DNA from 2 places in the Pseudovibrio sp. FO-BEG1 genome. Region 1 is predicted to be linked to the other one. Evidence: predicted binding sites of a transcription regulator. Region 1 holds the regulator's gene; the other holds the start of a gene.

What was found. The regulator PhoB, encoded in region 1, activates phosphate uptake and scavenging genes when phosphate is short. The targets are predictions, from matches to a motif close to TGTCATNNANCTGTCAT.
Region 2: a site for PhoB is predicted at 2,170-2,186, ahead of PSE_RS07680 (glycerophosphodiester phosphodiesterase family protein). Genes of this name have one in related genera too.

What each region holds. Positions count from the first base shown of each region.
Region 1 covers NC_016642.1:1,788,642-1,796,331, reverse strand. The annotation lists gene argF (ornithine carbamoyltransferase) at 1-521, opposite strand, end outside; gene PSE_RS08225 (aspartate aminotransferase family protein) at 518-1,720, opposite strand; gene PSE_RS08220 (GcrA family cell cycle regulator) at 2,538-3,098, shown strand; gene PSE_RS08215 (GNAT family N-acetyltransferase) at 3,196-3,666, opposite strand; gene phoB (phosphate regulon transcriptional regulator PhoB) at 3,744-4,439, opposite strand; gene phoU (phosphate signaling complex protein PhoU) at 4,660-5,364, opposite strand; gene pstB (phosphate ABC transporter ATP-binding protein PstB) at 5,400-6,203, opposite strand; gene pstA (phosphate ABC transporter permease PstA) at 6,256-7,690, opposite strand, start outside.
Region 2 covers NC_016642.1:1,674,453-1,682,142, reverse strand. The annotation lists gene mutY (A/G-specific adenine glycosylase) at 1-550, shown strand, start outside; gene PSE_RS07685 (AMP nucleosidase) at 615-2,093, opposite strand; gene PSE_RS07680 (glycerophosphodiester phosphodiesterase family protein) at 2,419-3,639, shown strand; gene PSE_RS07675 (site-specific DNA-methyltransferase) at 4,067-5,164, shown strand; gene PSE_RS07670 (DUF4261 domain-containing protein) at 5,283-6,170, opposite strand; gene PSE_RS07665 (cytidine deaminase) at 6,300-6,707, shown strand; gene tyrS (tyrosine--tRNA ligase) at 6,753-7,690, opposite strand, start outside.

The sequences.
Region 1 (7,690 bases):
TCGATCCAGGAGTAAAGAACGTTGTTGCTGTCACCCACCCAGGAAACGGTTTTACCCTTAATGCTTCCGCGGTGTTCTTCGAAGGTCATGATGTCTGCCATGATCTGGCAAGGATGTGAAATCTTGGTCAAACCGTTAATGACAGGCACGGTCGCATATTCCGCCAGCTCTCTGACCGCGTCATGGTCCAGCATGCGGATCATGATCATGTCGACGAAGCGGGACAGGACGCGGGCGGTGTCCGGAATGGACTCGCCACGGCCAAGCTGCATTTCTGCACCGGTCAGCATCAGGGTTTCGCCGCCAAGCTCGCGCATGCCTACATCAAAGGAGATACGGGTTCTGGTGGATGGCTGTTCGAAGACCATGGCCAGCACTTTGCCTGCCAGAGGCCCCTGCCCGCGATGAACGCCATTGCGGGTGGATTTGATCTGCTTGGAGACATCCATGATGTGACGGAGTTCGTCACTTGAAAAATCACTGATATCGAGAAAGTGCTGTGGTTTTGTCAGTGTAGTCATTTGGCAGTCTCGGCAGTTTTCAGCTCGTTTTCCATGTCCGCAGCAGCGGCTTCAATTTTCTGGGCGAGCACGTCAATTTCTTCAGCGGTGATGGTCATTGGCGGCATGATGCGGAGCACGTTGTCTCCGGCACCAACCGGCAGCAGACCATTATTACGCATGTGAACCAGCAGCTGGGTGTTTGGCACCTTACATTTGAGGCCAAGCATCAGGCCTTCACCGCGCACCAGCTCAAACACGTCGCCGTGCTGGTCTACAATGCAGGCAAGCTTTTGCTTTAGCATCAGGCCTTTTTCCTGAACGGCTTCCAGAAAGCCCGGTTCCAGGACGGTTTCCATAACAGCAGTGCCGACAGCCATTGCCAGCGGGTTGCCGCCGAAAGTGGTGCCATGCACGCCCGGCACCATGCCGCTGGCCGCTTCATTGGTTGCGAGGAACGCCCCCATCGGGAAGCCACCGCCGATGCCTTTTGCAATCGCCATCAGGTCTGGTGCAACACCAGCCCATTCGTGGGCAAAGAGCTTGCCGGTACGACCAACACCCGTCTGGATCTCGTCATAGATCAGCAGCAGGTCGTTTTCATCACAGATCTCGCGCAGGCCTTTCAAGAAAGCCGGATCCATGGAGCGGATGCCGCCTTCGCCCTGAACAGGCTCCAGCATGATGGCTGCTGTTTCCGGGCCAACAATCTTTTTGACTGCTTCCAGATCGCCAGCCGGCACCTGATCAAAACCTTCTGGTGCTGGACCGAAGCCTTCCAGATACTTTTGCTGACCACCAGCAGCCAGAGCTGCCATGGTTCTGCCGTGGAACGCATTTTCAAAGGTGATGATGCGGTTCTTTTCCGGGTTACCCTTGGCAAAGTGGTAGCGACGCGCTGCCTTCATGGCACCTTCGGTCGCTTCCGTACCGGAGTTGGTAAAGAACACAACGTCAGCAAAGGTGTTGTCTGTCAGCAGCTTTGCGAGCTTTTCACCCTCTGGAATGGTGTAGAGGTTGGTGACGTGCCACAGCTTTTCAGCCTGAGATTTGAGCGCCTCAACGAGCTTCGGATGCGCATGACCCAAGCCGGAGACGGCGATACCCGAGGCACAATCCATGTATCGTCGACCATCAGCCGCATAAAGCCAGACACCTTCCCCACGCTCAAACGCCAGGTCTGAACGTGCATAAGTCTGCATTAGCGACGAAGTCGTCATTTCTCACTCCTCATGGATTGAGCTCTGGGCTCAAAAATCTTGGTTGCTACAAAAACAAAAAACGCCATCTGGCGCTTCATTCAACACCCGAAGGTGTTCAGTTGTAAGGGAAGCGACATATAAACCGCGTTCCCTCAGGGCAGTCAATAACACGTATTGCCAGCAATACCTTACTCCTGTTCAGGAATGGGCAGCCGGCTTTTTGTTCTTCCTATCGGTGCATTCCGGTTGGTCTACTACCTGAGGAAAGGCACATTGTGGCATTTTTAAATGATGGAGTAGAGGTCTAATCCCCTCTTCACTGGCCAGTTTTTTTCCATATCTCTTAAGGTTTATTCAATACACCTCTAGCGTGTACCGCGTCATATGAAGGTGTCATTCGGCGAGTGCATCTGCACTGCAATTTGTAGTTTACTAGTGTTTTTTACTAGTTGTTTTTCAGTGGTAAATATATGTATTAAATATCAACGGGGTAACGCTATCAGCTCTTACTTTGTGTTGGAAAGAATGCGGTGGAACTTGGTTTAACAAACAGCTCCTATTCTTTAGATTGATAATCTTCTCCCACCACAAGAAGGCTGTTATAGGTAAGTAGTAGTACGGCAATTCTGGGGAAAACCAGAGTCTTCCCCACCTCAATTCTTTGAGGTTATTGCTCGTAGGAACGCCGATATAGTACTGTGCGATAAGAGTTATACACCATCTCGTAGTTACTGAACGCTGCAAGCACACACGCTCAGGTTAGCGGCAAATTCGGATACGTCCGAGCTGAGCGAATACTGTTTTGCGCGCCACTGAAGGAAGACGGGGGCCTTTAATGAGCTGGACAGCAGAACGTGTAGAGTTACTAACCAAGCTTTGGGCAGACGGGTTAAGCGCAAGCCAGATCGCTGGGGAACTAGGCAATGTGACCCGAAATGCCGTAATTGGTAAGGTTCACCGGCTAGGGCTTTCAGGGCGTGCTAAATCAGGGGGCGGTGCAACCAAGACGAGAAAGGCAACTGCCCCAGCGGCAAGAACAGCTTCTCCAATTAAACCGACAGTGACCGAAGCGGTCGCAGCAGCAGCTCCCTCTCCTACTCCTCGACAAGTTCAGCCAACAGTGGCAGGCGCCAACGCTCTTAAAGTTGAGCCAATTGAAACGATCGAGACCGAAATCGCTCCCGTCCCAGTCGCAGAAATCTTTATTCCGGTTTCCGAACGCGCATCCATCCTGACATTGAACGAACGCACCTGTAAGTGGCCAATTGGCGATCCGGGTTCTGAAGACTTCTACTTCTGCGGTCGTCAGTCAGATGCAGGCACACCGTATTGCGCGCATCACCGCAGCATTGCCTATCAGCCAGTCAGCGACCGCCGCAACCGCCGCGCCAGCTAAAACAGACTGAAAGCAAGCGCTATGAGCCGGGTCCAGTGCCCGGCTTTTTGCTGTCTGGATGCCTGTTTTGTAACGACTATCCGCCTGTGACTGTGACCTAGTGTTTGTGAGCGCTGAAAGTCTGGCGGGTGACATTGCCCCAGTACGGGTCGTTGTAGCTGTCTTCCTGATAGTGGCCTGAGGTGTAGTCGTTCACCACAGCGCGCCAGAAGGCGGTGGCGTGGTCCGCGCCTTCAATCTGCTTGATCTGCCAGTTGCCGGGCATCTGATCAAACAGCGCGCCGGCAAACTGCAAGCCCAGCTTGTGTCGGCGATAATAGGGGACGACGTAGAACTCACAGACTTCGAACCCCTCCTGCTCATCCTGTTTGATGGCGGCCAGTCCTGCCGGGAGGTCGTCGCTGTACACCAGATAGCCGATGATGTTGCCTTCCAGCAGCGTGTCCTTAGCGAACAGACCGTTGGCGTCAGGCTGTTTGTGTGTGAGAGGCGAGAACTCTGCCTCGTAAGCCTGGCAGAGATTGTCGTAGATATGAGCGGTTGCTCTATCAACCGTCTTGATTTTCATTTGTTTTCCGCATTGTTTTTAGTCTGCATCTCCGGATCAGAGATGCAGTTTCACAATGCGCATATAGCAGAAATCGATTACCCGACAGCAAACTGGTCGTTGAACGCGTATCCGGCGCCGCGGACGGTGCGGATTGGGTCTTTCATGCGGCCTTTATTAATGGCTTTACGCAGGCGGCCCACATGGACATCCACGGTGCGCTCATCCACATAGACATCATGTCCCCACACGCCGTCGAGCAGTTGCTCGCGGGAGTAGACGCGGCCCGGTGCGCTCATGAGGAACTCCAGCAGGCGGAATTCGGTTGGGCCGAGGTGGATTTCGCGGCCAGTTCTGCGGACGCGGTGGGTTTCGCGGTCCAGCTCAATATCACCGGACTTGAGCATGGTGGAGACAACTTCCGGCAATGCACGGCGGAAGATCGCTCGCACGCGGGCCATAAGCTCCGGAATGGAGAAAGGTTTGACGACGTAATCATCGGCTCCGGTTGCCAAACCGCGGATGCGTTCAGACTCTTCACCACGCGCTGTGAGCATGATGATTGGCATTCGTTCGGTTTCTGAACGTGCCCGCAGACGGCGGCAAAGCTCGATACCGGAGAGGCCGGGCAGCATCCAGTCCAGCAAGAGCAGGTCCGGCTGGCTTTCTTGCAGCAGGAGTTCCGCCTCATCTCCTCTTGCGCATACGTCGACATTGTAGCCTTCCGCTTCGAGATTGTATCTCAGCAGCAGGCTTAAAGGTTCTTCGTCTTCTACAATCAGTATCTTAGGCATACCCTAGTGCTCTCTTTGCACCTTCTGTTGTAAAGCAGTTTACCGCCATCACTGTGCATGTAAACCACTTTAACCTTTTGTAGTTGCGTCTTTTCTTATCAGAAACACGAAGTCGCCCTCTGATTTGACACATGAAGTGCCGCGTAATGAACCCGACACTCCAAACCTTGTTCAACGTGGTCGCCTTCCGGGCTTGCAGCTTCCCGGAGAGCGGCACGTCTCAGACAGCGCTGCTGTCTGCCAGTTCGTCCGTTTTTGGACGATCAGCCGGAAGCTGATTTCCGGAGATCATGTAGTAGATGTTCTCGGCAATGTTGGTCGCATGGTCACCGATGCGCTCGATGTTCTTTGCACAGAACAGCAGGTGGGCACACATGGTGATGGAGCGTGGATCTTCCATCATGTAGGTGAGCAGCTGACGGAACAGACTGGTGTACAGCGCATCTACCTCATCATCGCGCAAATGTACGCGCTGAACGACTTCCAGATCGCCGGAAGTATAGGCATCGAGAACGGCTTTGAGCTGTTCCAACGCCAGATCGGACATATGCTCCACGCCGACAGCAAGCTGCTTGTTGTTGAACTCACTCTCAATTGCGAGCGTCCGCTTTGCAATGTTCTTGGCCATGTCGCCAACGCGCTCCAGATCGTTGGAGATGCGCATGGCGGCGATGATGTCGCGCAGGTCGCTTGCCATCGGCTGGCGGCGTGCGATCACGGAGATGCACAGCTCTTCCAGCTCAGCCTGCATGTTGTCGAGGCGTCTGTCCGCCGCAATGGTGCGGGTTGCCAGCTCGCGATCCTGTCTCAGCAGTGCGCTGACGGCATCATGTACCAGCGTTTCTGCGAGGCCGCCCATTTCGACGACACGTCCGGCCAGCTCTTTCAGTTCTTCATTGAAGGACGAGACGATATGATCTTTCATCGGATGATCTCCTTAGACCTCCTTGCCTATTATTTTTAACCGAAACGGCCAGTGATGTAATCCTGCGTGCGCTGGTCTTTGGGGTTGGTGAAGATGTCGTTGGTCAGCCCCTCTTCCACCAGTGTCCCTAAGTGGAAGAATGCAGTGCGCTGCGAAACACGCGCCGCCTGCTGCATGGAGTGGGTTACGATGACGATGGTGTAGTTCTGGCGCAACTCATCGATCAGCTCTTCCACTTTAGCGGTGGCGATCGGGTCAAGCGCAGAACATGGCTCATCCATCAGGATCACTTCCGGAGACACTGCGATTGCGCGCGCGATGCACAGACGCTGCTGCTGACCACCGGAGAGGCCGGTTCCCGGCTCATCCAGACGATCTTTCACTTCCTCAAACAGACCGGCGCGCTGCAGGGAGCTGGCAACGATCTCTTCCAGATCGGCCTTGTTTTGCGCCAGACCGTGAATGCGTGGGCCGTAAGCCACGTTCTCGAAGATAGATTTCGGGAACGGGTTTGGCTTCTGGAACACCATGCCAACACGGGCCCGCAGTTCCACCACATCAATGCGTGGGTCGTAGACATCATCGTTGTCGAGAAGGATGTCACCTTCCACGCGGCAGATGTCGATGGTGTCGTTCATGCGGTTGAGGCAGCGCAGGAAGGTGGACTTGCCGCAACCGGATGGGCCGATCAGCGCGGTCACCTGATTTTTGCGCACATCCAGATCCACGCCATGCAGGGCCTGCTTGTCACCGTAAAACACTTTTACATCACGGCCACGCATTTTGAGCGTTTCGCCTTCAGCTGATACGGCTGGAGGGGTGCTTATTGTTGTATCCATTGCACTCTCGGTGTCTGTGGTCATTTCCAATGCCATGATCTTGCCTTTCAAATCACCAGCGGCGCTCAAAACGTTTACGAAGAACGATTGCGATTGCATTCATCGAGATCAGGAAGCCGAGCAGCACCATGATCGCGGCAGAGGTTTTCTGCTGGAAGGCCGGTTCGGGGAAGTCTGCCCACATGAAGATCTGAACCGGCAGCACAGTCGACGGATCAACCGGGTTTGCCGGGATGTCGACGATGAAGGCCACCATGCCGATCATGAGAAGCGGTGCGGTTTCACCCAAAGCCTGCGCCATGCCGATGATGGTTCCGGTCAAGATGCCTGGCATTGCCAGAGGCAGCACATGGTGGAACACGGCCTGCAAGCGGGAAGCTCCAACACCCAGTGCAGCCTCACGGATGCTTGGCGGCACGGCCTGCAGTGCTGCGCGGGAGGCGATGATGATGGTTGGCAGGGTCATGAGCGCCAGCACCATACCGCCGACGACCGGCGCGGATCGCGGCAAGCCGAAGACGTTGAGGAACACTGCCAGACCAAGCAGACCGAAGACGATCGATGGCACGGCTGCCAGGTTGTTGATGTTCACCTCAATCAGGTGGGTCCAGCGGTTCTTAGGCGCGAACTCTTCCAGATAAATCGCAGCAGCCACGCCAATCGGGAACGACAGGGACAAGGTGACGAGCATGGTCCAGAAGGAACCAACAGCAGCGCCCCAGATACCGGCCATTTCAGGTTCACGACTTGCACCGGACTTGAAGAAGATGGAGTTCCACTGGTTCTCGATGGTACCTTTGGAGACCAGATAGTCCGTGTAGGCGATTTCTTTGTCAGAGAACTTGCGGAAGCTTTCCGGTGTTTCCAGCTCTTCAACGCCCCACTGACCAGCAGCGGCAGCTGCATCGGAGCTCAGCGGGATGAAGGCGGTGCCGGTGACGCTGGTTGGCGTGACCTTTTCCGCTTTGATGGTGCCGCCATTCACGTTCACAAAGAAGCTTGGCATCTTGTTGTTGAGTGTGCCACCGTTCTCAACATTGGCGAGGTGGCCCTGCAGAACGGCCAGTTCAGCCTTGCGGGTTTCCAGAGTGGCCTTGATTTTCTCAAGCGCCTCTCTGTTGCTCTCAACTTCAGCTGTCAGGCGCTGTACGACCAGCGGATCTTTTTCGCTTTTCAGACGGGTTTCGAGGCCTGTGATCTTGGTGTTGACGCTGACTTCAGAACGGCCACGGGCTTCGATCTTGTCAGAAAGCAGCGTGATCTCATTCTCATAGTAAGATTTGAGCGCAACGATGAGTGCACCGAACTCCGGCTTCTCGGCGGTGATGGTCACCTGCCCTTCGGTTCCGGAAACGGTGGCTGCACTTGTTGTGGTGATCTCGTTTTTCTGCGTGATCAGGCCTTTGACATAAAGGTCTGCGAAATCTGAAAGCGGGATGGCGACTGGACCGGTTCCACCCAGCATGGATGTGTCGGCGACCACCTGC
Region 2 (7,690 bases), 110 kb from region 1:
GCCGCTGATGGCTGAGGTGACGCCCCATGATCGCCCCGGCGACTTTGCGCAGGCCATGATGGATCTGGGCGCCACCATCTGTACTCCCAAATCACCGGCCTGTGGCATCTGCCCATGGATGGAGGTCTGCGAAGGCCGCAAGCAAGGCATTGCAGACACGCTGCCGCGCAAAGCACCGAAGAAGGTGAAGCCGACACGACGGGGCATGGCTTTCCTGCTGAGTGATGACAAGGGACGCATTCTACTCCGCAAGCGAGAGGACAAAGGCTTGCTTGCCGGGATGAGTGAGCCAATCACCACACACTGGTCCGATGACGCTGCGCTGGAAGATCTGACAGCCGCCCCCATTCAGGCGAAGTGGGTGCGGACAGCCAAAGACGTGAAGCACACCTTCACCCACTTCCATCTAGAAATGAGTGTCTGGCAGGCGGAGGCTCCAGCGAACTACGCAGAGCCAGAGGGCTACTGGTGGTCCACTCCCGATGAGCTTGAAGGGGAAGCTCTGCCAACAGTGATGAAGAAGGCGCTTAAGGCGGGTGGGTTGATTTAAGCACACAACAAAAAAGCCGGGTCTGAAGCCCGGCTTTCTTGTTCTTGTTGCTGCCAAATGGTGCTTATTGGAAAGCGGTTTCCATGAAGCTGCGGAGTTTTCGAGAATGGAGGCGCTCCAGTGGCATCTCTCTCAGGATCTCCATGGTCTTCACGCCGATTTCCAGATGCTGGTCCACCTGTTTGCGGTAGAAGTCTGTCGCCATGCCCGGCAGTTTCAACTCACCATGCAGTGGCTTGTCTGAGACGCAGAGCAAGGTTCCGTATGGAACGCGGAAGCGGAAGCCGTTGGCGGCGATGGTTGCGGACTCCATGTCCAACGCAATGGCGCGGGACTGGGAGAAGCGCTGTACCGGCTCGCGGTGGTCGCGCAGTTCCCAGTTGCGGTTGTCGATGGACGCTACGGTGCCTGTGCGCATGACGCGCTTCAGATCATAACCGCTGTAACCGGTGGTTTTCTCAACTGCATCTTCCAGCGCGACCTGCACTTCTGCCAGAGGTGGGATCGGAACCCATGTTGGCAAATCAGCGTCGAGCACCTTGTCTTCGCGGACGTAACCATGAGCCAGCACGTAGTCACCGAGCTGCTGACTGCTTCTGAGCCCAGCGCAGTGACCCAGCATCAACCAGGCATGTGGGCGAAGCACCGCAATGTGGTCGGTGATGGTTTTCGCGTTGGATGGACCGACACCGATGTTCACCATGGTGATACCAGAGTTGTCCTCTCGCAGCAGGTGATAAGCTGGCATCTGCGGCAGACGTGGTGGGGCTACACCTTCACGTGGTTCTTTATCGCCAGCGTAAGTGATGAGATTGCCCGGCTCTACGAAGGCGACATAGCCGCTGTTTGGATCGTTGATCAGTTCCTTCGCCATCTGCGCAAAGCCATCAATGTAGAACTGATAGTTTGTGAAGAGCACGAAGTTCTGGAAATAGCGCGGTGCCGTTGCGGTGTAGTGCTGCAAACGATGCAGGGAGTAATCTACGCGCGGCGCGGTGAATGGGGCCAGAGGCTCAAAGCCATCTTTGGCACGGTAGGTGCCGTTGGAAATGGCATCATCCATAACCGCCAGATCTGGTACATCAAACACATCACGCAGTGTGCGTTCTGCGCTGTCTGGCAGTGCGCCTTCAACGTGGGCGCCATCATAGAATGCGAAGTGCAGCGGGATTGGCTGTTCACTCTCAGCGATCTCAACTTCGAGGCCGTGGTTCTTGATCAGCAGATCGATCTGGTGTTCCAGATAGTGTCTGAACAAATCAGGCCGGGTGATTGTGGTTTTGTATTTGCCAGGTCTTGCTACAAATCCATAGGACAGGCGGGTGTCCACACGGATGTGGCTGGACATTTCAAAACGAAGTTCCGGATAAAAAGCTCTGACCCGGTTTGTCGGCATGCTGCCCTGAGCGGCAGACTTAAAATTCTCGCGCAAAAAGTCCGTTGCCCGATCAAACAGGAAGATCAGGTGCTCAACAGCTTCAGCGGCATCTTTAAAGGATCGTGGGGGAATTGTTTCAGGCGTGCGGATGGAACGGGTTTCCATCACAACGTCGCTATCGGATATAGTCGACACGTTCGGTTTCTCCTCTTTCGTGTCACTATATATCTGAGGGATGTTTACGACAGGGTCAAGACAATCCGCAGACAAATATGATTTATTTTTTAGTGAGTGAGGATATTTTCACGCAACGTCAGATCCAGTTCTGCGCACAGAATTGCGATATCTGACTACATATTTACCCTTATCTCCTTCAGTTTATTCTGTAAAACTACATCCCAATTAAAGGGTGTGATTTCAGAGGAAAGGTACGACGCTCTTTTCAGCATCACACCACCAAAGCATTCAATGATCGGGAGGGATCTTTTTTATGCACTTTGTTCGAACCGCCGCGCTTGGGCTGATGGCAGGCGCTTGTTTTACTGCAAGCGCGCAAGCTGCACAGCTGGGCCCTCGCCCTGCTTTTCTCGTTGAGCAGATGCAGGAGAGCCCGCTGAAGGAAAAACTGCGGGCCTGCATTGGCAACCCAGCCACCACCTCCAGCTTTTCTATTGGGCACCGCGGTGCGCCGCTGCAGTTTCCTGAACATACTTTAGAGTCTTATCAGGCTGCTGCAGTGATGGGCGCTGGTGTGCAGGAATGTGATGTCACCTTCACCAAAGACAAGCAGCTGGTTTGCCGTCACTCCCAGAACGATCTGGCAACCACCACCAATATTCTGGCAACAGATCTGGCTGGCACCTGTGTAAAGCCATTTACCGCGGCTGCGGGTGGTGAGAAAGCGACTGCTGAGTGCAGAACCTCAGAGATCACTCTGGCTGAGTTTGAAGGCCTGAAGGGCAAGATGGATGCTTCTGACCCAACTGCGACAATAGTTGAGGACTTCCTGAAAGGCACAGCCGACTGGCGTACTGACCTTTATGCGGCGGCTGGTAATGGCGGAACATTGATGACCCATGCTCAGTCCATTGAGTTGTTCAAGGCACAAGGCGCTAAGTTTACGCCGGAGTTAAAGCGCCCAAGCGTCAAGATGCCGTTTGATGGGTTCTCTCAGGAAGATTACGCCCAGAAGCTGATTGATGAGTACAAGGCAGCTGGTGTTCCAGCCTCTGACGTATACCCTCAGTCGTTCTTCCTTGATGATGTGCTTTACTGGATCAAGAATGAGCCAGAGTTTGGTAAGCAGGCTGTGTTCCTTGATGGTCGCTTCCGCATGCAGGGTTTTGATACATCCGATCCAACCAGTTTCAAGCCATCCATGGCTGAACTGAAGGAGGTGGGCGTCAACTACATCTCCCCCCCTTTGTGGATGCTTGTTACTCTGGAAGACGGCAAGATCGTTCCTTCCGCTTATGCGAAGGCTGCCAATGAGGCGGGTATCAAGATCTTCGCCTGGACGCTGGAGCGCTCCGGCCTGCTGTCGCATAACAAAGGTGGTTGGTACTACCGCAGCATCAATGATGCGATCACCAGCGAAGGCAGCGTTTACGAGTTGCTGGATGTTCTGGCGCAGGATGTGAAGGTGAGCGGCGTGTTCTCTGACTGGCCAGCGACAGTGACCTTCTACGCCAACTGCATAGGGATTGAGTAAGCCCCTCTCCTCACACTGATTTGCAATTTGGGAAGCGCGTCCTTTGTGGCGCGCTTTCTTTTTGCGCTGTCCGTTACGGGAGCTCTGCCACACTGATTAACCGATTTGCCCGCTGTCCCCGCAGTGCGTTTACCTTGTTCGTTTTAGCCAGCAAAAAAGCTTGACTCTCAAAAAAATATTTTAGCTCTCCATTTTCGCCATTTTAACTCCTCATAAACCTCTACCCCAAGGGAATCCGCGACCGAATATTAATAGGAGTTAACTTCGAGACAAATATTCGGATCTGTAAATAAAGCGTTGATTCTAAAAGAATAAAAGATATCCACCGTTAACCAGTGGTTTACCATATCCGGTAACCATAGCACTCAGAAATTGCGTGAGGTGCTGCGTCGCAATGAGAGTAAAGCGTAAAGAAGGGGTGTCCCTGATGACACCCCATACTTCCACCAAGCCAGAGTGGCTTGATACGATTATTAAGGGTGACTGTGTCGAGGCTTTGAACAAGCTTCCAGACAACAGCGTGGATGTGGTTTTTGCCGATCCCCCTTACAACCTACAGCTGGGCGGAGACCTGCACAGACCAGATCATTCAAAGGTAGATGCCTGCGATGATCATTGGGATCAGTTCTCCAGCTTTAAAGCTTACGATGAGTTCACTCGTGCATGGCTCACTGCGGTTCGCCGCGTGCTGAAGCCAAACGGGTCCATCTGGGTTATCGGTTCCTATCACAACATTTTCCGCGTTGGTGCGGTGATGCAGGACCTTGGGTTCTGGATCAACAATGATGTGGTTTGGCTGAAAACAAATCCGATGCCGAACTTCCGTGGCAAGCGTTTTACGAATGCTCATGAGACGCTCATCTGGGCCTGCCCTTCACAGGAGAGCAAGCCGACCTTTAACTACGATGCAATGAAGACGTTTAACGACGACCTTCAGATGCGGTCTGACTGGGTGCTGCCTATCTGCACCGGTCATGAGCGTTTGAAGGACGACAACGGCGACAAAGTGCATCCAACACAGAAGCCGGAAAGCCTGCTCTACCGTGTGCTGCTTTCCACTTCCAATCAGGGTGATGTGATCCTTGATCCGTTCTTTGGAACCGGCACCACCGGTGCTGTTGCCAAAAAGCTTGGCCGCCACTTTGTGGGCTGTGAGCGTGAAGATGCCTACATCAAGGCAGCTTCTGAGCGGATTGACCGGGTGACACCAGCCAACGACGATTTTCTGGCGATGACACAAGGCAAACGCGCTCTTCCACGAGTTCCGTTTGGCAACCTGTTGGAAACCGGATTGTTGACACCGGGCGCGGAACTGACCGATGCCCGGGGACGTTTCAAAGCCACAGTTCGCGCTGATGGTTCTTTGATTTGCGGCGAGCATTCAGGATCGATCCACAAAGTGGGTGCGCTCGTCCAAGGCCAGCAAGCCTGTAATGGCTGGACATTCTGGCACGTCAAGCGTGGTAAGGCTCTTGAACCAGTCGACGCTCTGCGTCAGGTGGTTCGTTCTCAGATGCCTCGCTAACGCTGCAGCTCTTTCAGCCAGGCAAGCGGTCTAGCTGATTTACAGGGTTCATCATTGATCCTGCTTCATATCCATATGACTTGGCCCCTGCCCTCACCGGCGGGGGCTTTTTTTTGAGCTATCTGTTTCGTTTACCGAATGGTCTTCGAGGTCTACGTACAAGTGGCGCAGGTTGCGCTTGTTCTTGTGCTGCTACAGCCTTAAAGGCCTCTTCTTCCGTTGAAGAAAACTCCACAAGAAGAATTGGAGTATCTTCTCGTAGTCCCGAAGGCTTATGAAATACCTTAATCATCTGCCCTTCTGTTTGGCCAACTGTATCACCGTGCTTAACAATCAGACCGTTTTTGATTAAGTAAATGGCAAGGTCAAATAGAAACGCAGATGTTTTCTCCGTAACACCTTCCATTGCTGGAGTTTCGAGTTCTCTTCCAATAAAGGGCTTCAGGCCATTCGAAACAGTTACAATCTTTTGATCCCCCCTATGTGACAAACCTCCATTGAAGTATTGAAAGGATGTCCAAGAAATCGGCAGATTATCCTGACCAAGGTACTCGGCTTCTAATCTTACCTGCTTAGGTGAAGCAACGGTTTTGGCATCTGCGGTTAGTTTGGCTTGAATAGGAAGAAGATCGCACAAGTATGCTGCGAAGAGAGCCATTGCTTTAGCTGCATTTAACAAGTCACAAGGTGATGTAGGTTTCTCAAAAACACTCAGGATTATATGTGATTTGTTGGTGTCAATTATCGTCTTTGCTTCTGGCCAAAGGTTATCAATTTGAACAGCTTCCTCGTAAGATTCAAAAGGGAGCGGAAAACCCATATTCATGATGACGAACATGAAGCCATTTACTTTCACAAGTCGAGCCTCTTTGTCCGGATCATCAGAAGAAACACTTTCAAGAAGAAATGGCTGACCTAAGTAGGTCCCAGTCGCACCACTAAAAAGTTTGGTTTCAGATAAATGAACTGGTTCAGCAAGGGGAAGAAAAGTTAAAAATTTACTCACAGGAGCCCCAATAAAAAATCATTTGAGAATCAAGATTATATCAGTCTACGAATTATGGTCTCAAGCATTCCCTATGTCGCATATACTTAGTAGTCTCTCTGAACTTCTAACCTGCCCAAAATCTTACAAATGACCATTGAGCAATCATTATTTGATGAAGCAAAGCTGCTGATTGAGCGTCGATATCCTACAGGATGGGGCGGGGCGGCATCTGTCAGGACTGACAGTGGAAAGATCCTCACCAGTATAGCGCCGGACACCAAAAATGACGGATTGTCTCTTTGCATGGAAGTTGGCGCCATTTTGGAGGCTCATAAGCTGAATGAGGCCGTTACTCAATCTCTTTGTATCTACCGTGAAGATGAGAACAGCCCCTTTGTTGTTTTGACACCCTGCGGGATTTGTCAGGAACGGCTTGTCCATTGGGGTGGAGACGTTCTCGCAGCCATCTCCAACACGGACAATCAGTTGATCTTCAAAAGTCTGCGAGAACTGCAGCCGCATCATTGGTCGATGGTGAATGGGGAAGAACTGTAGTTCTTGGCTCAGCGGTCAGCTCAGATCTGACCGCATCAAGTTTGCTTACACAAACTCAACCAATGCCTTACGGCGCTTGCCGACGGCCAGTGTTAGCCGCTCACCCGGCTTTAGGTCGCCCTCAGAAATCACCCGGGTTTCTTCCAGAACGATGGATGTGTTCAGGCGGACGCCGCCGCCGCGGATGAGGCGGCGGGCTTCGCTGTTGGTGGTGGCGAAGCCGGTTTTTACCAGCAGGTCCAGGAGGCCTAGTGGTTTGGCGAGGAGTGCTAATGGCAACTCGTGGGTTGGTTGGGTGAGGTCTTCCTGACCGCTAAAGAGCGCCTCGCCTTGCTGGAGAGCAGCTTCTGCTGCGGCTAGGCCGTGGACGATGCCGGTGACTTGTGTTGCCAGTATCTTCTTGGCTTCGTTCAGCTCTTGCCCCTGTAAGGAAGCCAGGCGGTCGATTTCTCCCAGTGGCAGGTCGGTGAAGAGCTTCAGGAAGCGCGGTACGTCTGCGTCGTCTGCATTGCGCCAGAACTGCCAGAAGCCGAAGCTGGACAGGCGAGATGGGTTGAGCCAGACCGCGCCTTCTGCTGTTTTGCCCATTTTGCTGCCGGAGGCTGTTGTCAGCAGTGGCAGCGTGAAGCCAAAGAGCTGGCTACCAGAACGGCGACCAAGGTCCACACCATTGACGATGTTACCCCATTGATCGGAACCACCGATCTGCAGTGTGCAGTCAAAGCGTTGGTTGAGCTCAACGAAGTCAACGGCTTGCAGCATCATGTAGCAGAACTCGAGGACCGATAGTGGCTGTTGCGCTTCCAAGCGGGAGCGGACGCTGTCGAAGGTCATCATGCGGTTGACGGTGAAATGGGTTCCGAAGTCGCGCAGGAATTCGAGGAAGCGGAACTCGTCCAGCCATTCCGCGTTGTTGACGATCTGCCCCTGCCCTTCTGAGAGATCAAAGAGACGCTCTACGGTCGCGCGGATGCCCGCGAGGT